DNA from 4 places in the Blautia sp. MCC283 genome. Region 3 is predicted to be linked to each of the others. Evidence: predicted binding sites of a transcription regulator. Region 3 holds the regulator's gene; each other region holds the start of a gene.

Evidence for each region. The regulator HrcA, encoded in region 3, represses chaperone genes, less so after heat shock. The targets are predictions, from matches to a motif close to TGTTAGCACTCNNNNNNNNNGAGTGCTAACA.
Region 1: a site for HrcA is predicted at 3,608-3,638, ahead of groES (co-chaperone GroES). Genes of this name have one in related genera too.
Region 2: a site for HrcA is predicted at 4,052-4,082, ahead of GPK81_RS01450 (Hsp20/alpha crystallin family protein). Genes of this name have one in related genera too.
Region 4: a site for HrcA is predicted at 2,479-2,509, ahead of groES (co-chaperone GroES). Genes of this name have one in related genera too.

The regions. Positions count from the first base shown of each region.
Region 1 is NZ_WQQB01000015.1:241,255-247,356, reverse strand. Features, by position in the region: gene dprA (DNA-processing protein DprA) at 1-256, shown strand, start outside; gene topA (type I DNA topoisomerase) at 328-2,400, shown strand; gene codY (GTP-sensing pleiotropic transcriptional regulator CodY) at 2,548-3,333, shown strand; gene groES (co-chaperone GroES) at 3,674-3,958, shown strand; gene groL (chaperonin GroEL) at 4,006-5,625, shown strand; gene GPK81_RS05380 (DUF6106 family protein) at 5,743-6,102, shown strand, end outside.
Region 2 is NZ_WQQB01000005.1:20,315-26,416, forward strand. Features, by position in the region: gene GPK81_RS01435 (D-alanyl-D-alanine carboxypeptidase family protein) at 1-1,253, shown strand, start outside; gene GPK81_RS01440 (3'-5' exonuclease) at 1,227-2,186, opposite strand; gene GPK81_RS01445 (nucleoside hydrolase) at 2,251-3,207, opposite strand; gene GPK81_RS01450 (Hsp20/alpha crystallin family protein) at 3,475-3,912, opposite strand; gene istA (IS21 family transposase) at 4,953-6,102, shown strand, end outside.
Region 3 is NZ_WQQB01000001.1:83,588-89,689, forward strand. Features, by position in the region: gene GPK81_RS00365 (glycoside hydrolase family 172 protein) at 1-810, shown strand, start outside; gene GPK81_RS00370 (ABC transporter substrate-binding protein) at 826-2,079, shown strand; gene hrcA (heat-inducible transcriptional repressor HrcA) at 2,256-3,299, shown strand; gene grpE (nucleotide exchange factor GrpE) at 3,318-3,953, shown strand; gene dnaK (molecular chaperone DnaK) at 4,007-5,899, shown strand; gene dnaJ (molecular chaperone DnaJ) at 5,921-6,102, shown strand, end outside.
Region 4 is NZ_WQQB01000028.1:129,822-135,923, forward strand. Features, by position in the region: gene GPK81_RS10055 (ABC transporter substrate-binding protein) at 1-1,011, opposite strand, end outside; gene GPK81_RS18340 (MATE family efflux transporter) at 1,190-1,648, opposite strand; partial or broken gene GPK81_RS18560 (MATE family efflux transporter) at 1,719-2,129, opposite strand; gene groES (co-chaperone GroES) at 2,168-2,455, opposite strand; gene GPK81_RS10070 (hypothetical protein) at 2,590-5,592, opposite strand; gene rlmH (23S rRNA (pseudouridine(1915)-N(3))-methyltransferase RlmH) at 5,758-6,102, opposite strand, start outside.

The DNA of each region.
Region 1 (6,102 bases), on a different contig from region 3:
CTCTCCGGAAATACTTCTGGATGAGTGGGGACTGTCTGTGAAAAAAATGACAAATTTGTCGGGGAAAACCAAGATAGGACTTGCAACGGATTTGGATTTGGTGTATAGTTGTCTCGATTTACGACCAAAAAATCTGGATCAGATTATCAGAAAAACCGGTTTTTCACCGGGAAAAACAGCCGGTATCCTGGGACAGCTCATGCTGATGGGATTGGTGAAGGAAACCGGAAGACAGAATTATATCAGACTTGAATAACCGCCTTTTTGCCGGCAGCAGTGAGATTTTTTACACCGGACAGAAGGCAGAATAAGATTAGGAGAGGTAAAATGGCCAAAAATCTGGTGATAGTAGAGTCACCTGCTAAAATGAAAACAGTAAAAAAGTTTCTGGGGGCAAATTATACAGTAGAGGCATCCAATGGCCACGTAAGGGATTTTCCAAAGAGCCAGTTTGGTATTGATGTAGACAATGATTTTGAACCCAAGTATATTACGATAAGAGGAAAGGGAGAGCTTCTTGCAAAACTCCGTAAAGAAGCAAAAAAAGCAGATAAGATCTATCTCGCAACGGACCCTGACCGTGAAGGAGAGGCAATCTCCTGGCATCTGATGCAGGCACTGAAAACAGATACTTCAAAGATGCACAGAATTACATTTAATGAAGTAACAAAAACAGCAGTCAAGGCGTCCATCAAACAGGCCAGAGAGCTGGATATGAATCTTGTGGACGCACAGCAGGCCAGACGTATGCTGGACCGTATGGTAGGTTATACCATCAGCCCACTTCTCTGGGCCAAAGTAAAAAGAGGATTAAGTGCAGGCCGTGTGCAGTCTGTAGCACTGCGTATCATCTGTGACCGAGAAGATGAGATCAACGCATTCATTCCGGAAGAGTACTGGAGCCTGGAAGGTGAATTTCAGGTAAAAGGTGAAAAGAAGCCGTTAACGGCCAAGTTCTATGGAACTGATAAAAAACTTCCGATCAAAAACCGCCAGGAAATGGATGAAATCCTGAAAAATCTGGAAAACTGTAAATATGAGATCACAGAAGTAAAAAAAGGCGAAAGGATCAAAAATGCTCCGCTCCCGTTTACAACCAGTACACTGCAGCAGGAAGCGGCCAAGACTCTGAATTTTTCCACACAGAAAACCATGCGTCTGGCACAGCAGTTATATGAGGGTGTTGATGTCAAGGGAAGCGGCACAGTAGGTCTGATCTCTTATCTGCGTACAGATTCCACCCGAATTTCCGAGGAAGCAGATGCAGCAGCAAGAACCTACATTTCTGAACAGTACGGACAGAATTATGTTTCTCAGACAGAAAAGACAGTCAAAAACGGACAGAAGATCCAGGATGCCCATGAGGCAATCCGCCCTACAGACATTACAAGGACACCGGTTCTTGTGAAAGAATCTCTCACCAGAGATCAGTTTCGTCTGTATCAGCTGATCTGGAGACGCTTTGCGGCCAGCAGAATGGCACCGGCACGTTATGAGACTACATCTGTCAAGATCGGAGCCGGCGAGTATGTATTTACGGTTGCGGCATCCAAGGTTGCGTTTGATGGTTTTATGTCTGTGTATACAGAAGAGGGCGATGACAAAAAAGGCAATATTTTAAGTCAGAGCCTGGAAAAAGGCATGGAGCTGAAACTGAAAGAACTGAAACCGGAACAGCATTTTACACAGCCACCGGCACATTATACAGAGGCATCACTTGTAAAAACCATGGAAGAACTGGGAATTGGACGCCCGAGTACCTATGCGCCGACGATCACAACGATCATCAGCCGACGCTACGTATCAAAGGAACAGAAAAATCTTTACGTTACAGAGCTTGGTGAAGTTGTTAACAATATTATGAAACAGGCATTCCCGAGTATTGTGGATGTAAACTTTACAGCTACCATGGAGGGACTTCTGGACTGCGTGGAGGCAGGCACTGTGCAGTGGAAGACTGTTGTACGTAATTTCTATCCGGATCTGAAACATGATGTGGATGAGGCGGAGAAAGAACTGGAGAAAGTTGATATCCAGGATGAGGTTACAGATGTAGTCTGCGACAACTGTGGCCGTAACATGGTAATTAAGTATGGTCCACACGGAAGATTTCTTGCATGCCCGGGATTCCCGGACTGTCGTAATACGAAACCATATTATGAAAAGATTGGTGTTGCATGTCCGAAATGTGGCGGTGAAATTGTCATGAAAAAAACGAAAAAGGGCAGAAAATATTACGGATGTGAGAATAATCCGGAATGTGATTTTATGTCCTGGCAGAAACCATCCGCAAAGAAATGTCCGAAATGTGGCAATTATATGCTCGAAAAGGGAAATAAGCTGGTTTGCAGCCAGGAAACCTGCGGATATGTGGAACAGAAACCAAAAGATGAAGATTGATGGAATAAATGCTTTTCTACCAATTTTCAGAAAATCCCGTTAAAAATAAAAAAAATATAAAAATGTCTTGTAAATTTCCAGAATAACGTGTAATATTAGACTAGAAAAACGATTTCTTTCAAGGTACGAAAGTGAAAGGAGGAAAAAATGAGCGTTCAGTTGCTAGATAAAACTAGAAAAATCAATAAGCTTCTGCATAACAGCAGCTCAAGCAAGGTAGTGTTTAACGACATTTGCCAGGTGCTCATGGAAACCTTAAGTTCCAACATCCTGGTACTCAGTAAGAAAGGTAAGGTTCTGGGAGTCAGTATCTGTCCGGGCGTAGATGAGATCACAGAGCTGATCGATGATAAGATCGGCGGACATATTGATCCGTTATTGAACGAGAGATTTCTTGGCGTTCTTTCTACCAAGGAGAATGTCAATCTCCAGACACTTGGCTTTGAGCATGTACCAGGGAATTATCAGGGAATCGTAAACCCTATCGATATTGCAGGTGAGAGACTGGGAACATTATTTATGTATCGTAACGATCATCCGTATGATATTGAAGATATTATTGTCAGTGAGTACGGTACAACTGTTGTAGGTCTGGAAATGATGCGTGCGGTTCATGATGAGAATGCGGAGGAAGACAGAAAGCAGCAGATCGTGAAATCTGCGTTCAGTACCCTGTCCTTCTCAGAGCTTGAGGCGATCATCCATATCTTTGATGAACTGGATGGAGACGAAGGCATCCTTGTTGCCAGCAAGATTGCTGACCGCGTAGGTATCACCAGATCTGTGATCGTAAATGCACTGCGTAAATTTGAGAGTGCAGGTGTGATCGAGTCCCGTTCTTCCGGTATGAAGGGAACTTACATTAAGGTTCTTAATGAAGTAATCTTCGACGAGCTTGAGGAGATCAAGGCACAGAGAAACAAAAAGGCATAATGCGATCTGCATTATCTGCCGACTGATAATATAAGATAAAGAACGTGACGAAAGAGACTACCCGTTATTGTGGGCAGTCTCTTTTTTACTGAAATTCTTTTGCAGGATCGCATAAAAGGAAAGTGTATCTTTTTAGAAAAAATCAAAATAAATAATGAAATTAAGAAAATAAGAGAAAATAAGAGTATTAAAGAGATATAACGAGAATAAACTAGAAATAGTATATCTTAAAAGAGTTGCGAAAAAACGTGAAATTCACTAATATAGCCATAGTGATTAGCACTCGTAGAAAGTGAGTGCTAGCAAACGAAAATGGAACTGATAAGGAGGAACATAGATCATGAAGTTAGTACCTTTAGGCGACAGAGTAGTATTAAAACAGGTTGAGGCAGAAGAGACAACAGCATCCGGAATCGTACTTCCGGGACAGGCACAGGAGAAACCACAGCAGGCAGAAGTTATCGCAGTTGGTCCTGGCGGAGTTGTAAATGGCAAAGAAGTAAAGATGGAAGTAGAAGTCGGAAACACTGTTATTTACTCCAAATATGCAGGAACAGAAGTTAAGATGGATGGTACGGATTACATCATTGTAAAACAGGAAGATATCCTGGCAGTTATTAAATAATATAAACATCTTATCGTATATCAATATAAATAGGAGGTCATTTTATCATGGCAAAAGAAATTAAATATGGCGCAGAAGCAAGAGCAGCACTTGAAGCTGGTGTAAATAAACTTGCAGATACAGTAAGAGTAACACTTGGACCGAAAGGAAGAAACGTAGTACTTGACAAATCTTTCGGTGCTCCGCTTATCACAAACGATGGTGTTTCCATCGCAAAAGAGATCGAGCTTGAGGACGGATTCGAGAACATGGGTGCTCAGATCATCAAGGAAGTTGCATCCAAGACAAACGATGTAGCAGGTGATGGTACTACAACAGCGACTGTACTTGCTCAGGCAATGGTTCATGAGGGAATGAAGAACCTGGCAGCAGGTGCCAACCCGATCATCCTCAGAAAAGGTATGAAAAAAGCAACAGATGTTGCAGTAGAAGCGATCAAGAACATGAGCCAGGCAATCAACGGCAAAGAGCAGATCGCTAACGTAGCAGCAATCTCTGCAAGTGATGAGCAGGTTGGACAGCTTGTTGCTGATGCTATGGAGAAAGTTTCCAAAGACGGTGTTATCACTGTTGAGGAGTCCAAGACCATGCATACAGAGCTTGACCTTGTAGAAGGTATGCAGTTTGACCGTGGATATATTTCCGCATACATGTCCACAGATATGGAGAAAATGGAGGCAACTCTTGATGATCCGTACATCCTGATCACAGACAAGAAGATCAGCAATATCCAGGAGATCCTTCCACTTCTTGAGCAGGTTGTTCAGGCCGGTGCGAAACTTCTCATCATCGCTGAGGATGTTGAGGGTGAGGCCCTTACAACTCTGATCGTCAACAAACTGAGAGGAACCTTCCAGGTAGTAGCTGTAAAAGCTCCTGGCTATGGTGACAGAAGAAAAGAGATGCTTCAGGATATCGCGATCCTGACAGGCGGACAGGTGATCTCCGATGAGCTTGGTCTTGACCTGAAAGAAGCTAAGATGGAGCAGCTTGGACGTGCAAAATCTGTTAAAGTTGCAAAAGAGAACACAGTTATCGTTGATGGTCTCGGTGACAAAGATGCCATTGCAAAACGTGTTGCACAGATCCGTGCTCAGATCGAGGAGACAAAATCCGAGTTCGATAAAGAGAAACTTCAGGAGAGACTTGCAAAACTGGCTGGCGGCGTAGCTGTTATCCGTGTAGGTGCTGCTACTGAGACAGAGATGAAAGAAGCAAAACTTCGTCTTGAGGATGCTCTTGCAGCAACAAGAGCAGCTGTTGAGGAAGGTATCATCGCAGGTGGCGGATCTGCTTACATCCATGCTTCCAAAGAGGTTGCAAAACTTGCAACAACACTTGAAGGAGATGAGAAGACAGGTGCTTATGTGATCCTGAAAGCTCTTGAGGCTCCGCTGTTCCACATCGCTGCAAACGCAGGACTGGAAGGCGCTGTTATTATCAACAAAGTAAGAGAGTCTGAGATCGGTACAGGCTTCGATGCTCTCAATGAGAAATACGTAAACATGGTTGAGAACGGAATCCTTGATCCGGCTAAGGTTACAAGAAGTGCTCTTCAGAATGCTACAAGTGTTGCATCTACACTCCTTACAACAGAGGCTGTAGTTTCCACAATCAAAGAAGATACTCCGGCTCCGGCTGCAAACCCGGGAATGGGAATGATGTAATTATCAGCTTAGCAGGTGAAATAATTAATTCACAAAATGAGAGGGCCTGCGTCATAGACGCGGCTCTCTTTTTGTGTTATAATCAAAAAGTCAGTAAATTACGAAAGGAAGAAACAAATGAGTGACTTATATTCAGAGCTTCTGGTAAAAAAGAAGCAGACAGCGAAAGATCTGGTTGTGAAATACGGTCTGATAGTGCTGACGGTGATCATGGTCCTGGGAGGCCTTGTGCTGAATGTACTTTTGCTGGTACCGGCTATTGCACTTGGTATTGCATGTTATTTTGTAATACCGAAGACAGATCTGGAGTACGAGTATCTGTTTGTTAACGGAGAACTGGACATTGATATGATCATGTCAAAATCAAAAAGGAAAAGAGTGAAATCGCTCCAGCTTGCGGAGGCAGACCTTGTGGCACCATTAAAGTCCCACAGAATGGACTATTATAATGGCAATCAGAAGATGAAAGAGTATGAT
Region 2 (6,102 bases), on a different contig from region 3:
TTTTCACAGGTACACAGCCCTGTGCCGCAGCAGCTTACGGATACGATGAATATGGTGATCCGATCGTTACTGCCACACCGGTTCCTGACGCACAGACAGCAGATTCCTCCGGTCAGGCTGCAGCAGACACCGCTCCGGCACATTCCAGCTACTATTCACAGGCCGCTGATACAGACTCTATTGAAGGCTGGCCAACAGGCCCGAACATAGAAGCACAGGCTGCAGTTCTTATGGATGTGAATACGGAGGCAGTCCTCTATTCCAAAAATGCAGATACACAACTTTATCCGGCCAGTATCACCAAGATCATGACAACTCTTCTGGCCTGTGAAAATTTAAGCCTGAAAACTAATATCGTAGTCTCTGACAGTGCTTCTGCCAGTGTGTCTGCCGGAGATTCCAGTATTTACGCCGCTCCCGGCGAAAAATTCACCAGAGATCAGGCTCTTATGGCTGTTATGCTTCAGTCTGCCAACGAAATGTCCGTAGCTGTTGCCGAGAAAGTTTCCGGCTCTGTAAAAAAATTCACTGAGCTTATGAACTGGCGCGCCAGACTTTTCGGATGCAAAAATACTCATTTTAACAATCCAAACGGACTTCCCGATGAGAATCATTACACCACAGCTTCCGACATGGCAAAAATCGCGAAATCTGCCTGGATGAACCCGCTTTACCGCAAGTTCTGCACCAGACGTTACTATGAGATTCCTCCTACAAACAAATTTGCGGAAGCAAGGCAGCTTCTGAACCACCACAAGATGATCAAAAACGGGGAATATTATTACGAAGGTGTTCTTGGTGGAAAAACAGGTTACACAGATGCATCCGGAAATACACTCGTCACCTATTGCAGGCGTGGAAATACAACACTTGTAGCAGTGATCCTGAATTCTACTTCTGCCGCAAACGCCTATGGTGACACTGCTTCCCTGTTTGATTATGGTTTTGGAAATTTTGAAAAAACAGATATGAAAGTGTCCATGGAACCAGTCCCGTTTAAGGTACTTCCATGTGATAAATATATTCTTAAGAACAACGGAAATACTTATCCGTTTTATTATAAGACAAAGGTTTATGTGACTTTACCAAAAGGAATTGACAAATCACAGCTTACCAAACGCCAGGCCGTTCTCCAGAATGCTGCCGGCCCGCTGCGTCTGAAAAGCAAATATTATTACAAAAAACAAATGGTTGGCTGGGGAATGCAATACGAACGGAATGTCGTATCAGATCTTCTTGTCCAGGCTTCTTGAGATTTTTCTGCGGCGGAGAGATTCGTGCTTTTCACGGATTTCATCCGCCGCTTCTGTATCTTCTGCTTTCAGGGTTTTTACCCCGAAATATTTTCCCTCATCGGTTTTTCGGATTCTGATCTTCCCTGCAACGGGTCCATGCTCGTGGCAGAGGGCAAGGCTGTAATATACCTTGGAATTGTTGGTACTGAACCAGCGGATCTTCCGCTTGGCAGGGCATCTGCAGATAGGACACACCGTGCTCACCATAGTGCGGTCCTTCATCAGGCGTTCTTTTGATACAAATTCCCTGGATACAAACTTATCATGATCTGTATAGGAAATATAAATTTCCTTCTCTTTTGATTTTGGATTCTGGTATACATCCAGGGATGGATGACGGATCATGCAGGCTTCATCAATCTCCAGAAGGATTCTTGCCGTATAGCTGGCATCTGCCAGTGCCCGGTGAAAATCCCGGTTCTTCGGAAGTTTAAGATAATCAATGGCATATTCCAGGGAACGTCTGGCAATTCCATCTTCAAATTTCACACTGAAAAGCTTCTGCACATCGTAATAATGTACCGGGCCCGGGATCAGCTTCAGAAGATTATAATATTTCATATTACGCTGAAGCTCCATTACATCCTGATTCCCCCAGGTAAAAAAACGGTACTCCTCTCCACACCAGTCCAGAAATCTGCGGATCGCTCGTGGAAAGGGAATTCCTTTTTCAAGCTCATGATAATCCACATGGATCACTTCATGAATGCTGTCGTGGATCCAATGGTACACTTTGGGCTTGATCAGGCACTGGAAGGTGTCGATGATCTCTCTTTTTTCATTTAATTTTACTGCCCCGATCTCAATGATCTCAAAAGGGAGTCGACTGTCCGGATGTTTTCTTCCATCCGGATTCTGGTTCCATTCCAGGTCAAATACAATATAGTTCATGGGTTTTCTGTCCTCTTATCTGACAGTTTCAAACCGGTATCCCGTTTCCCGGTCACAGACTACTTCACGCTTTCTGTCCGGTTACTGAATAAATTGCTTCAAACAATTCCTGCTGAAAGCTTTCGGTATCTGCGTCTGTCAGGATCATATCTTTTATTTTTTCTTCATCGTGCAGCCACCAGCGGAAATCACACAGCATGGCACCTCGTCCGGCTCCGTCAGAACAGTCCACATCCAGGATCGCTTTTTCCATCTTAAAGAATTCCGGATGAAGCAGATACATGAAAGGTACTGCGTCATGGATACTTGCCACGCAACGGTATTTGGATGAATTTTCAAGAACATATCCTGCCATATCGCCGCAGGCTCTGGCAACCGGATTACCGGACTGACATAGCTTCATGATCTGGTTTCTGGTAAGATTACATTTCATCGTGGCATCCAGTCCACACATAACAAGGGGAATCCCTGCCTCAAACACGATCTTGGCAGCCTCCGGATCCGCATAAATATTAAATTCCGCTGCCGGAGTAACGTTTCCGCCTTTCACAGCACCGCCCATAAATACGATCCTTCGGATCTTATCTTTTACTTCCGGAAAAACTCTCAGAAGCAGCGCAAGATTGGTCATAGGTGCTGTCTCGATAAAAGTCACCTGCTGTCCTTCCGGAAGATCATCCAGTATCTCTCTGATAAAAAATACTGCATTGTCTGATGCAGCCTTCGTTCCTGTTTCCGGAAGTACGCAATGTCCCAGTCCTGTTTCCCCGTGGAATTCTTCTGCATGAATCACTTCTTTTACGAGGGGACGTTCCTGTCCTCTTGCCACCGGTACTTTCAGTCCGTAAAAATCTACCAGTTCCAATGCATTCTTCGTTACTTTATCGATGGTCTGATTTCCGGCAAACGTTGTTACTGCAAGAAGTTCTATCTCATCCTGATGCGCTGCTGCATACGCCAGTGCAATACCATCATCGATCCCCGGATCGCAGTCCATGATAACCTTTATTTTCTCTCCCATATCTTCACCCTTGTAAAAACCTTCCCGAAATTTATATATACTGTCCTGAAAAACTCTGCTGTAATAATTTTTATTTCCGCTGTTTACCTGTCCTCAAGTATAACAGAGTCAAAAAAAAGTGTAAAGATATGAAAAAAACCCTCTGCCGGGGCATGGCAGAGGGGTGAAAAAAAGGGGGTTACATTTATTTAAACAAATGCAATGTGCAATTTGGAGTTTTGAAACGTATCCAATGTCTGTTTGGGTTGTTCCGGACATTGTTATTACTTAATCAATGGCAATGAATTTCTTCTCTTCTACTTCTTTCTTGGTCTCTTCTTTCGGGAATGTCAGATGAAGGATTCCGTTGTCGTATTTCGCATGGATGTCTTCATGCTTGATACTCTTACCAATATAGAAGCTTCTGTTGCAGGTTCCAGTGTAACGTTCTCTTCGAACATATTTACCTTTACCGTCCTTCTCATCCTTTTTCTCTTCTCTGGTTGCCTGGATGTTCAGATAACCATCCTTCAACTGGATCTTCACATCTTCTTTCTTAAATCCCGGAAGATCGATATCCAGTTCATAATTTCCGTCAACATCACGGATATCTGTCTTCATCATATCTTTCACCTGAGGATAAGCATTGGCAGCTGCCTGACGGCCTGTTGGATATCCCATGAAATCATCAAATAAATCTTCTCCGAAAATACTTGGCATTAACATAACTCATTCCTCCTGATCTATATTCGCTGCGTATTATGCAGGCGTTTTTAATTTACTGTTTCTGAAAACTCTGTAAGAACTTTCTCCGGAAGATTTCTTTTTCTCTCTTCCTTTGTTCTGTATGTACTATAACACGTATTATTAGCACTGTCAAGAGATGAGTGCTAATTATTTTGTGAAGAATTTGTGAAGCCTTGATTTTATGCAATGTCATTAACTTAAAGCAGACGATATTTATTCTAAAAAAATTAGATGTCTTCTGCTTTTTTTTATATGCTTATATTGTAAAAAAAAACCATGAACCTGCCGCAGAAAAGGATGTGATGCTGATGAAACATTCTCAAAAACGTACATTCATGGACATAGAAAAAATGAGTTCTAATGAATTTAAGGCATTTTGTCGGCAGACGGCTCAGACATTAATATTCCTACCACTGCTGAAACGCTGGAACTGTATGGTTCTGCAAGCCGAAAAAATACAAAACCCCAGGCTCAAATAGGATTAGGCTGTATCTATGATGTAATGAATCGCATGATACTAGAAAGTGATTGTAACAAAGTAAAATTTGATGAGATGCGCCTGGCATAAAAGCAATTAGAGCGAATACCGGAAACAATAGGAAATATTCCATTTATCATTATCATGGACCGAGGATATCCTTCTACACCTGCGTTTATACATATGATGGATAAAGGTATTAAATTTATCGTACGTTTAAAAAGCAGTGATTATAAAAAAGAATAAAGCAGTCTGTCGGAAAATGATCAATTGGGTCAATCGGATATTCGCAATCCGCTTTCGCTACTTGCTCATAACCGAATAACTGTTCCGCAGTTTATCAGGAGGGGCTTGTACCCCTCCTGATACAAGTAAGTTGAATAATCCGGGGTGAAATCCATCACCTGTCCGGCGTATGGAAATCAATGTTCCGTTTTTTAGGGAATCACGATTCCGGCAAAAATGGAATCACATTTTTCCTAAACCCTTATAATGATGTTATGCACTTTTAGTGTAAATTCATTATGAGGAGGTCACGATTATGACCAAATATCGAGAAATCATCCGGCTTACCGGATTGGGATTCTCACAACGTAACATCATGGCAAGCTGTGGTGTTTCACAAAAAACTGTCGTCAAAGTTCAAAAACGTGCCAGAGAACTAAATATCTCTTGGCCTCTTGATGAATCAATGACCGACACAGAGCTTCAAAAGCTCATGTTCTCGAAAGAGAGCAAGGTATCTGCCAGTAAGAAGATGCCCGACTACGCTTACATCCGTAAGGAACTGCTCCGTAATGGAGTCACCAAAAAGCTCTTATGGACTGAGTACATAGAGGATTGCCGTGCCAACGGTGAAGAACCACTCATGTATTCACAATTCTGCTATCACATCCAACAGGATGAGCAGAAACATCGTGCTACCATGCATATCAACCGTAAACCCGGCGAACAGGTTGAGGTTGACTGGGCTGGTGATCCGGCAACAATTATTGATCCTGACACTGGTGAAATCTTAAAATCTTACATCTTTGTAGGTGTAATGACTTACAGTCAGTATGCATATGTGGAAGCATTTCTGGATATGAAGCAGAGATCATGGATCAATGCTCATGTCCATATGTATGAGTACTTTGGCGGTGTTGCCAGAATCCTCGTACCGGATAACTGCAAAACCACAGTTATTCACAATGGGGGATGGAAAGACCAGCAGATCAATGAAACTTATCAGGAACTAGCTGAACATTATTGCACCGCTATTATTCCGGCTCGTGTCAGAGCTCCCAAGGATAAGCCGAATGCTGAAGGAACGGTAGGAAATATCTCTACCTGGATAACAGCAGCACTTCGGGATGAACAGTTCTTTTCCCTTGCAGAATTAAACCGTGCAATAAAAGATAAGCTAGAACTGTTCAACCAAAGGCTCTTTCAGAAGAAAGAGGGTAGTCGGCGAAGCTTATTTCTTGAGGAAGAAAAACCATTGCTGGCACCATTACCTGCTACCCGTTTTGAACTGAGCGACTGGAAAACAGCCACCGTCCAGTTCAATTATCACATATCTGTGGACGGAATGCTATACTCAGTTCCCTATGAATACATCAAAAAGAAAGTTGATGTCAAGATAACAGATACCACTATTGAAATTTTTTACAATCATAACCGCATTGCTTCCCACCGCCGTCTGAAGGGGC
Region 3 (6,102 bases):
GATGACGAGGAAACTCCTTCCGTGGAAAGTCCTCTGGGTGATTTCTTCTGCTGCGGATTCGGAAGGGAATGTTTTGTAAATTCTGTTCCTGTGGCTGTTGTTCCAAACAGGGGATTTAACTGTTATTTCCCGATGCCATTTAAAAAGAAAGCAAAGATCACACTGGAAAACCAGCATGCAAATAAAATCCCGGCTTTCTTCTATCAGGTAGATTACTGTCTCTATGATGAGCTTCCGGATGATATTGCGTATTTCCATGCGCAGTGGAAACGGGAACGGTTGACAGAAAAAACAAAAGATTATACAATTTTGGATGGAGTAAAAGGAAAAGGCCATTATATAGGAACCTACCTGGCACTTACCACACTGGAACGTTACTGGTGGGGCGAGGGAGAAATGAAGTTTTATATTGACGGGGATGAGGAGTATCCGACCATCTGCGGAACAGGAACGGAAGATTACTTTGGAGGTTCCTGGAGCTTTGCTAAACAGGTGGATGGAAAAACCGTGGAACAGAATTATAACACACCATATCTGGGATATCCGTATTATTCTGCCCATGACGAACTGATCCACAATTTTTATCATAATGATGACTGCCCGCCAATGCGAGGCTTTTACAGATGGCATTTACAGGATCCGATCTGCTTTGAAGAGGATCTTCGCGTTACGATTCAGCAGATAGGCGTCGGATACCGTGGCCTGTTTGAACGACAGGATGATGTGGCAAGTGTAGCGTACTGGTATCAGACACTTCCTCATGCACCGTTCCAGCCGTTGATGTCAAAAGAGGATAGATGGCCCAGATAAAAAGGGTGGTAGAGATTGAAAAAACAGGTATTTTGCGGGGTATTTGCCCTGGCTCTGGCAGTGACAGGATGTGGAGTCCAGAAGAAGGAGGCTGCATCTGATATTGTGCCGGAGAACAGACAGGAACTGACGATTCTTCATATGGATGCAGACACAGAGGGCTTTGATTCTTTTATCAGCCAGGCGGAAAAGGAGCTTGGAATAGAGATCCATATCGAAAAATGTCCGGCTAATGCGGACAATCGCCAGGCCAAAATAGCAACTCTTCTGACATCAGGAGATGATTCGGTGGATCTGATCACAGTAAATGATGAGATGATATCCGAATTTAAACATAAGGGATTTCTTCTTCCGCTGGAAGATACGGTTATGACAGAGGAGACAGCGGCGAATTTTCCACAGGAATACCTGAAAGAAATATGCATGTCAGACGGACATATTTTTTCGGTACCGTTCAGGATGGATATCATGGCATTCTGGGTGAATCAGGAATTGCTGGATCAGGCTGGTCTGGACAGACTCTCCGGTCTCAGTGATCTTGAGATCCTTCAGAAAAAGCTTCAGAATACGGGAAAATATGCATACGGGGATGCATGGGAGATTTCTTACATATATAATAGTATCAGCGAGTATGTCAATTTTTTCGGAGGAGATTATACAGACTGGACGGATCCGAAAACAAGAGAAGCGGCAGAATATATGAAGCGAATGCTGGATACAGGGATGATATCAGAGGAGAATCTGATCGACCAGCATGATCAGCTGAATGAAAAATTTATAAACGGCCAGTATGGATGTATGTTCATGTATACCGGTGCGTTGAGGACCTTTCAGAATGCAGGCGTATATGGAAAAGATAAGATCCATATGGCACTATTGCCGGAATTTGCCAAGAAGGTGACCAATATCGCAACCTGGCAGTATGTACTGAATAAAAATTCTGATCATAAAGAAGCAGCTCTGAAGTTCCTTCAGTATGTGTCCGGATATGAGGCCAGCAAAAATTACGGACAGCTGACCAAAATCTGTCCGGCAAGACTGGATGTGATCGAGGATAAGAATTTTGATCTGGATGGCATTGAAATGATCCGGCAATATCTGAAAGATTATAAGCTGAAGGCAAGACCACTGTGCACTGATTCCATAGAAGCTGTTTCGGCTATGGGTACGGAATTTCAGAAATATGTGCTGGGACAGAAAACAGAAGCGGAATTTTTTGCCGTGGCACAGAAATGCATAGACCAGTATTACAAAAAAGCATCGTACTGATGCTTTTTTTGTTTTGAAAAAATAAGAACTTTTTTTCAAAACATATTGACAAATATTTTACATGGTGATATCTTAAAGACTGTAGATGTTAGCACTCCACTAAAATGAGTGCTAACAGATATAAAAAAAGAATCAACATCCGTCAGGAAAGAATGAAAAGGAAAGGAGATGGCTTCATGGAAGAGGTGTTGAATGAGCGCAAGCAAAAAATCTTAAAAGCAATCATCAAGACCTATATGGAGACCGGAGAACCGGTTGGTTCCAGGACCATTTCCAAGTATGCGGATCTCAATGTCAGTTCCGCAACGATCCGAAATGAAATGTCAGACCTGACAGATATGGGCTATATCGTTCAGCCTCATACCTCAGCAGGAAGGATTCCTTCAGATAAAGGCTACAGACTTTACGTCAATGAGCTGATGAAGGAGAAGGAAGCAGAGGTTGCAGAGCTGCGAGATCTGATCATTGAGAAGACAGATAAGATGGATAAGGTGCTTAAGAAGGTTGCGAAGGTTCTTGCTTCCAATACCAACTATGCTACCATGGTTTCCGTTCCGCAGTACAGCGGCAACAAGATCAAGTTCATCCAGCTGTCGAGAATGAGCGAGCTTCAGCTTGTGGCAGTGGTTGTCAGTGACAACAACACAGTCCGGAACCAGATCATCAATCTGGATGAGGAAATGGACGACCAGACGATCCTGAAACTGAATCTTCTTCTTAACACCAATCTCAATGGGATCCCGATCCAGGATATCAACCTTGGGATGATCGCCAGACTGAAGGAACAGGCAGGCAGCCACAGCAGTGTGGTGGCAACGGTTTTGGATGCAGTGGCAGCCACCATTCACGTGGAAGAGGAAGATATGGAGATCTATACTTCAGGTGCAACTAACATCTTCAAGTATCCGGAGCTTGCCGATAAAGAGAAGGCAACGGAGCTGATCTCCGCATTTGAGGAGAAGCATGAACTTGCCGATCTTGTAAAAGAACAGATGTCAGATGGAGAGAATACAGGAATCCAGGTTTACATCGGTGATGAGATGCCGATCCAGACCATGAAGGACTGTAGCATTGTAACTGCCAGATATGAACTGGGAGACGGAATGTACGGAACCATCGGGATCATCGGTCCCAAACGAATGGATTATGAGAATGTAGTGGACAGTCTGAAGGAACTGAAGAATCATCTGGATGACGTTTTGAAAAAGAAGAAAACTTAGAAAGGCGGTAGAAAAAAAGTGTCGGAGGAAACAAAGAAAACATCCGAAGAGCAGGAAGCGGAGAAGGAAATCCCCGTAACTGACGGAGATCAGGAAGAAGAAAACCTGACACCGGAGGGAGAAGATCTGCCGGAGGAAGAAAACAATACTCCAGGCGAAGAAGCTGCCTCAGAGGATAAAAAAGAAGAAAAATCAAAAACTTCCTTCTTCGGAAAGAAGAAAAAAGATAAATCTGAGCAGAAGGTGGAGGAACTTACCGATCGCCTGAAGCGTACCATGGCTGAATTTGATAATTTCCGTAAAAGAACGGAAAAAGAAAAATCCAGCATGTACATCATCGGAGCAAAAGAGATCGTTGAAAAGATCCTGCCGGTTGTGGATAACTTCGAAAGAGGTCTTGCACAGGCACAGGAAGGCGATGCTTTTGCAGATGGAATGAAAATGATCTACAAGCAGCTTACCACAACACTGGATGAGCTTGGTGTGAAGCCGATCGAAGCAGTGGGAAAGGAATTCAACCCGGATTTCCATAATGCAGTGATGCATGTGGAGGATGAAGAGGTTGGAGAGAACATCGTGGTGGAAGAATTCCAGAAGGGTTACACCTACAAGGATTTCGTAGTACGCCACAGTATGGTAAAAGTTGCCAACTGATTGATTACAAGTTGTAATTTTACAGATACAGAATAAAACAGGAGGAAAAAATCATGGGAAAGATTATTGGTATTGACTTAGGTACAACAAACAGCTGTGTAGCCGTAATGGAAGGTGGACAGCCAACAGTTATCGCAAATACAGAAGGCGCAAGAACAACACCATCCGTTGTAGCATTCACAAAGACAGGAGAGCGTCTGGTAGGTGAGCCTGCAAAACGTCAGGCAGTTACAAACGCAGACAGAACAATCTCCTCAATCAAAAGAGAGATGGGTACTGATTACCGTGTAACTATCGACGACAAGAAATATTCTCCACAGGAGATCTCCGCAATGATCCTTCAGAAACTGAAAAAGGATGCAGAGGCTTATCTTGGTGAGAAAGTAACAGAGGCTGTTATCACAGTTCCGGCTTACTTCAACGACGCTCAGCGTCAGGCAACCAAAGATGCAGGTAAGATCGCAGGTCTTGATGTAAAACGTATCATCAACGAGCCTACAGCAGCAGCTCTTGCATATGGTCTTGACAATGAGAAAGAGCAGAAGATCATGGTATACGACCTTGGTGGTGGTACATTCGATGTATCTGTTATCGAGATTGGTGATGGCGTTATCGAGGTTCTTTCCACAGCTGGTAACAACCGTCTTGGTGGAGATGACTTTGATAAGAAGATCACAGACTACATGCTTTCCGAGTTCAAGAGAACTGAGGGCGTAGATCTTAGCAACGATAAGATGGCTCTTCAGAGACTGAAAGAGGCAGCTGAGAAAGCTAAGAAAGAGCTTTCTTCCGCAACAACAACAAACATCAACCTTCCGTTCATCACAGCAACTGCTGAGGGACCGAAGCATTTTGATATGAACCTTACAAGAGCTAAATTCGATGAGCTGACACATGATCTTGTAGAGATGACAGCTGAGCCGGTTCGCCGTGCACTGTCTGATGCAGGTATCACAGCTTCCGAGCTTGGCCAGGTACTTCTGGTTGGTGGATCTTCACGTATCCCGGCAGTACAGGATAAGGTAAGACAGTTAACAGGCAAAGAGCCAAGCAAGAACCTGAACCCGGATGAGTGTGTTGCACTTGGTGCTTCCGTACAGGGTGGTAAACTTGCAGGTGATGCAGGTGCCGGTGATATCCTTCTTCTGGATGTTACTCCGCTGTCCCTGTCCATCGAGACAATGGGTGGTATCGCAACTCGTCTGATCGAGAGAAATACTACAATTCCTACAAAGAAGAGCCAGATCTTCTCCACAGCAGCAGATAACCAGACAGCTGTAGATATCAACGTTGTACAGGGTGAGCGTCAGTTCGCGAAAGACAACAAATCCCTCGGCCAGTTCCGTCTGGATGGAATTCCGCCAGCACGTCGTGGAGTTCCGCAGATCGAGGTAACATTTGATATTGATGCCAACGGTATCGTTAATGTATCCGCTAAAGACCTTGGAACAGGCAAAGAGCAGCACATCACTATCACAGCTGGTTCCAACATGTCCGATTCCGATATCGACAAAGCTGTCAAAGAAGCAGCTGAGTTCGAGGCTCAGGATAAGAAACGTAAAGAAGCTATCGACACAAGAAACAATGCAGACTCCATGGTATTCCAGGTTGAGAATGCACTGAAAGAAGCTGGCGACAAGCTTGACGCAAACGATAAAGCAAGTGTTGAGGCTGACCTCAATGCACTGAAAGATCTCCTTGCACAGACAGCAAACGCTCAGGAGCTTACAGATTCTCAGGTTGCAGATATCAAGGCTGCACAGGAGAAGATGATGGAGAGTGCTCAGAAACTGTTCTCCAAGATGTATGAGCAGACTCAGGGAGCTCAGGGTCAGGCTGGTCCTGGACCGGATATGGGCAACATGGGCGGAAACGCTGGTGCTCAGGGCGGAAATGAAGCAGGATACGGCGATGATGTTGTAGATGCTGATTACAAGGAAGTCTAAGACAAGTAGGAAATAATTACAATGGCTGATAAAAGAGATTATTATGAAGTCTTAGGTGTGGATAAAAACGCCGACGACGCAACATTAAAAAAAGCATATCGTAAGCTGGCCAAGAAATATCACCCGGATGTAAATCCGGGTGATAAAGAGGCTGAGGCGAAATTCAAAGAGGCGACAGAGGCGTACTCCGTTTTAAGTGATGC
Region 4 (6,102 bases), on a different contig from region 3:
ATAATAAAGAGTATCCGGTGTAAACAGGGAATCCGCCGGCTCTGCATAATCTTCGGAAATGAATGCAAACTGACAGAATTCCTCCTTATTCAGTGCGTATGCTATTGCCTGGCGTACTTTTACATCCTGAAGATCTTCATTCAGCTCATTCATGAACATGGCATTGACACGTCCGGAATTGTAAGTATTGATATTTACGTTGTCGTATGCGCTGACTGTATCGTAATCATCAGCGCTGATCAGACGTGCATCCAGATCACCACTTGCAAGTGCCGCATTGGCAGAACTGGAATCTTTAACGATCTTGAAAGTGATGGAATCCAGATTTACATCTTCATAATAATCATCGAATTTTGTTACTTTAAGGTACTCACCGGATTTGTACTCCTCGAACTTAAACGGTCCGTTTCCTACCGGCTCATTGTTCAGATCGCTCTCTCCGATATTTTCCACACCTTCATAAATGTGTTTCGGAATACAATAAACCTGGCTTAAACCGCCAAGAAATCCTGCGGAAGAAGATCCGAGGGAAAGCTTCACGGTAAGGTCATCGATTTTCTCTGCCTCTACCGCCTTATCATTCACATATCCGTAAGAAGAATATGGCACATTCTGTTTCTCGTCTACCAGAACCTGCATGGTAAATACCACATCATCAGCGGTAAGAGGCTCACCGTCATGCCATTTCAGTCCGTCTTTCAGCTTCAGAGTAAACTCGCTGGCATCATCGTTAGCTGTCACACTCTCACAAAGTCCGTTTCCGTAATACATTTCTCCATTCACGATCTCAAAAAACGGGCTGTAAAGTGCCTGCATCATATCAAAACTTGTCTGATCCACAACATACAGCGGATTGATATTCTGAGGATCTGTGGTTTCTGCAATTGTAATATTACCGCCGGCAGCCTTGGCTCCTTCGGTGTTCTCTGCCGCAAATACTGCTGTTCCTGCCATAACAGTCGTTCCTGCTACTGCAGCTGCCAGAAGCGCTGCCAGTACTTTTTTTCTCATCTCTTTGTTCCTCCTCTGGCTCAGCGGGTATTCCCGTTTTCCCACTGAGTTACTATGATATATGTACGATGGTACTATATCCTCATATTTTTGTCAAGCCTATCCTGAAATTCTATCCGGAATTTCCCTTTCGCACATAAAACCTTATCTTTTATTCTACCTACAGGCAAGACAGGCGTCAAGAAATATTTGTCATGGTTTTGATCCAGTGCCCGTAATTGCATTTCAGGAATGCGGGTACACACTTAAAAATCTGATCTGCGTTAAGGCAGCACACCACAATGGCCGGTGATGCTTTGACCACAAATGCCATAAACATAGATAATGGGATCACAATCGCCCAGGTACTGATCAGATCCACCTTCATGGAATAGGCAATACTGCCACTTCCACGGATAATGCCTCCATTGGTAGGCATCTGATAAGACATTCCTACCATCACCACACTTAAGATCATAAGAAATGTATTGGCCATTTCTCTGGTTTCCGGAGAAAGCTGGTAAAGGCTTAAGACCGGAATACGGATAAAGAAAAGCAGCACGCCGCAGATAATTCCCATGAATACAAAAAGTTTCTGAAGTTTCTTGGAATAGAGTTTTGCAAGCTTCAGATCTCCAGAACCTATCGTTTTTCCCATGGTGACCGATGCTGCAGTTAATTATCAGAGTCATGACAGAAAGCCCGAAAGCGATCCCCGCGATTTCCACACAGCGCAGCGTAGCCAGCAGAATCTGTGTCACCGCAAAGAAAAAATAGGTAAAACGGATAATCGCAAGATAGGAAAGTCCGGCTTCAATAATTGTCTGGTCTGTTGTAAAAAGCCCCAGCAGCTGACGTGGAAAAAAGCTTGCCAGAAGAAACAGGATGAGAGCAATAAAAATGCCTGTGCACATGGCCCAGGCACTGATCTTTCTCACCGGTTTTGTCTCTTTCTTTCCCCAGTACTGGCTTCCGAATATGACAAGTCCGTCTCCCAGCGCCATGAGCAGCTGCTGAAAGACGAACTGTACCTGATTTACAGTGGTTACTCCGGATAATGCAGTCTCGCTGAATGCACCAAGCATAATGTTGTCAGCAAGGTTGACACTTAAAGTTACTACATTCTGCAAAACCAGCATGGATCATAATTTCAGAAAATTACGGTAAAAATTCTTCATCAGTCTTTTACAATGGCAATAATATCATCGGCATTGATGACCAGATATTTCTCACCTTCGTATTTGATCTCAGTTCCTGTGTATTTTCCGTAGATTACACGGTCGCCGGGTTTTACCTGTATCGGAACTTCTTTCCCGTCTACGATCTTACCGGAACCAACAGCAATAACTTCTGCCTGCTGTGTCTTCTCTTTGGAGCTGTCCGGAAGAACAATACCGGATGCTGTCTTATCCTCTGTCTCAAAATATTTCACGATTACTCTGTCTGCAACTGGTTTTAATGCCATGTTTATTTCCTTCTTTCTGTATTTATTAGCACTCTTTTAATACGAGTGCTACTCTTTTCTTATCATACTACAAATCCGGAAATTGTCAAGATATTTACCGCAATCCACACAGTTTCATCAGGATCCTATCGTTTTTATTCTTTGTCGCTGATTTCTATAGGTTCTGTCTCATAAATAAATTTCACACTGCCCTCCATATCGTCTGAACGCTGTGTAAAACTGTCATAGGAAACATCTTCCGCCTTCAGAGCTTTAAAACGGTCAATAACATTCTTCAGATCTTTGTTCACACCGTCATCCAGTTTTTTCACACCTTCTTTATAGAACTTTGTCTGTCCGTCACTTAAAGTCTTTGCACCTTCACTCAGCTTGCTGATTCCTTCCTGCACCTGACCGCTTGCATCTTTCAGCTTATCCGCGCCGTCAGACAAAGTTCCCACTCCAGATGACAGTGTCTGCATTCCGCTCTTCAAAGCCTGAGTTCCGGACGCAAGACTTCCGGCACCAGATGCAAGCTGGCTGGCACCATCGTTCAGTTGTTTTCCTGACGAAACAAGCTGATCCGCTCCCGATGTCAGAGTACTGCTGTTTGAAGAAAGTGCCAGAACGCCGCTCCGAAGCTGTGCAAGGGCTTCTTCAATCTGTTTACTTCCTGCTGTCAGTGTTTTTCCTGTCTTTTCCAGAGAGGAAGCTCCATTTATCAGCGAATCTGCGGTTTTATTTTTTTTGCCCTGCAGATCGGTAATTCCTGAATTCACAGCATTTCCCAGTGTATCCAGCGTATCTGCGTTCTTTTCGAACTGCTCTCCTGCTGCCGAAAGATTACTCTGATAGCCAGACTGAATTTTCTTATTTTTCTGAGACAGTGTATCTGCCGTATCTTTTAATGTACTGATCTCTGTCTGAATTCCCGGAAGCTGCTTTCCAAGATCCGAAAGGGCATTATCCATAGTTTTTACCGTATCAGAAAGCTGTTTTCCAAGATCATCCAGTGAACTTCCGGTATTTTTAAGCTTCTGGCCATCTCCTGCCAGATCCTGTACCTCCTGTTCAAGTTTATTGACCGCATCATGAAGCTCTGTGATCGCCCATCCTGTTGAATCCACGGTATCTACCAGTGCATTCAGACTCTGAACAGCACCCTGCGTTTTCTGTGCGGCAGTACTTGTGGAAGATGCAGTACTTTTCAATGTATCTGCTGCATTTTTTAATGGTGAAGTATCTGACGGCTGTCCTTTCAGAGAGGAAGTATCAATTCCGTCCGCACTGCTTCTGGCGGCCTGGACTGCTTCAAGTGCAGCCTGCACCGCCGCCCTGGTTCCCTCATCCATGGTACTGTAATCAATCCCGGAAAGCGAAGACTCCGCTGCGGAAAGGTTATTCCTTACATCAGAAATCCCCTGATCCACGGTTGTTGTGTCTATTGTCGTTTCTCCTGCGCTGCTGATCCAGTTTTCTATTGTCTCTGCCTGGGTATTCATTATATCTGCGTTATCTTTCAGGGTATCCGCAGCCTCCTGAACATCCGGTGTTATCTGAGAAATATTTTTCCCGTCAGAGATCTTTGATATGTTTTCCTGAAGCGCTGATATTTTCTGTCCAAATTGTTCTACGCTTTCAACATATCTCTCCACCTGACTGTTATACGCAGAAATTTTTTCTGCATATCCGGAAGTATTTTCCGAAAGATCCGCTATCGCATCTGCATCCAGAGAAGTACTGAGTGACTGCATTTTATCTGCCGCCGCTTTCGTATCCTTCAATGTCTCATCCATTCCCGGGATCAGAATATCCATGCTGGAAAGCAACGTCTTTATCTCTTCCAGATACCGGACCATACTGTCAGAAAGTGCAGAGCTTCCTTTTATGTACTTTTTCATATAATCCGTTAATGAAGAAGTTCCTTTCACATAGGCAACAGTTCCCTCTGCAAGCTTGCTGCCACCGGATACATAACTGTCCACCCCCTCTGTATAAGACTGGACGCCTTTTTTCATTTCAGACATACTGCCACTTAACGTATCTACTCCGCCTGTATACTGTTTCAGACCTGAAGCAAGAGTTCCTGTTCCCTCTGTATAGGCAGAAACTCCCTGAGCAAGTGTGGCTACCCCACTACTTAAAGCGGCAGCTCCGCCATTTAACGTTCCTGCTCCGTCATCCAGCTTCTGTGCGCCGGATTCCAAAGCAGAAACACCGGTACTTAATGCATCTATCCCCTGATCAAATTCTTTATATTTTTCATTCAGGGTATCGACACCTTCTGAAAGTGATTTTGTTCCTTTCATCAGTTTGGACGCAGCCTTTGTCATTTTTTTGATAGAATCCTGGAGATCATCAATACTGTCCAGATCATTCAGATTGATCTCATCCAGCACATCTGTCATGGCTACCGTAAACGAAGAACTCATTTCACATTCTGTGACATCGGCCTCCACTGTAAATTCTTCCGGAATACTGATATCCTTCGCCATATCTTCGCTCAGATCCAGGCTTTCTTTCAGCCCAGGCATGGCTATACCAAGCACAATGTTTCTGGAATCATCCTCCACTACCTTGCCATTATCTACAGTTACATTGGAAAAATGATCTGTAGAAAGGATCATTCCTGTAAGCATCATGAACGGTGAGTATAACTTTACACTTTTTCCACTGATTTTTTTTGTTGTAACTGCATGGTTTTCATAAGCAACATGTATTTTCAGATGGCCGGTTTTTCCGGCAAGGTCTTCCGGTTTAATCTTTCTTCCATCAAGTTCATAGGAAAAAGTCACTGTCACTGGAAGATCTTTCTCTGTTTTTCCTTCATAATGAATATCTCTTCCATCTGTTTCCCAGGTAAGCGTTTTTCCATCCTGGGTAAAACCTTCATCACCTTTTGTATTTTTGATATCACTTAAATCTGAAATATCCGTGATTGTCGAATCAGATAATGTCTTTGCGTTTTTAAGCCATTCTGACACGGTAATCTCTTTTATTGTCCCGTCTGCCTCTGTATTAACATAAACAGTTTCTTCCTTGCGGATACTGTTATCTGCATCTGTCTGCTCCGTGGCACCTGTGATCGTACCTGCTCCCAGTAATACAGACATACCCGCGGCCAATACTGCAGCTGATCTTCGTTTTCTGTTTTTCATACCGAATAACTCCCTCTGCCATGATATTAGTTAATTATCTATAACTTTGTTATACAATAACGAGTTAGTTTCGTCAATCTTTTTTGCCAATTTTTACTTTTTCTGTAGAAATTCAGATATAAAACAGCCTTTCACAGATAGCTGTGAAAGGCCGCTCTCTCATTCTTATTTATGATATGGCTCTCCGTTGATGATCCGGTAACTGCGGTAGATCTGTTCCAGAAGGATCACACGCATCAGCTGATGTGGAAAAGTCATCTTCGAAAAACTCAGCGCATAATCTGATCTCGCAAGAACTTCTTTTCCAAGGCCGATGGAACCTCCGATCACAAACTGGATATGGCTGACTCCACGGATGCCGAGGGTATTGATCTTTTTTGCAAACTTCTCCGAAGTAAGCTGTTCCCCGGCAATCTCCAATGTGATCACAAAAGCATCATCACGGATATATTTCAGAAGGCGTTCTCCTTCTTTTTTACGGATAGCCTCCTCCACTGTTTCACTTGCATT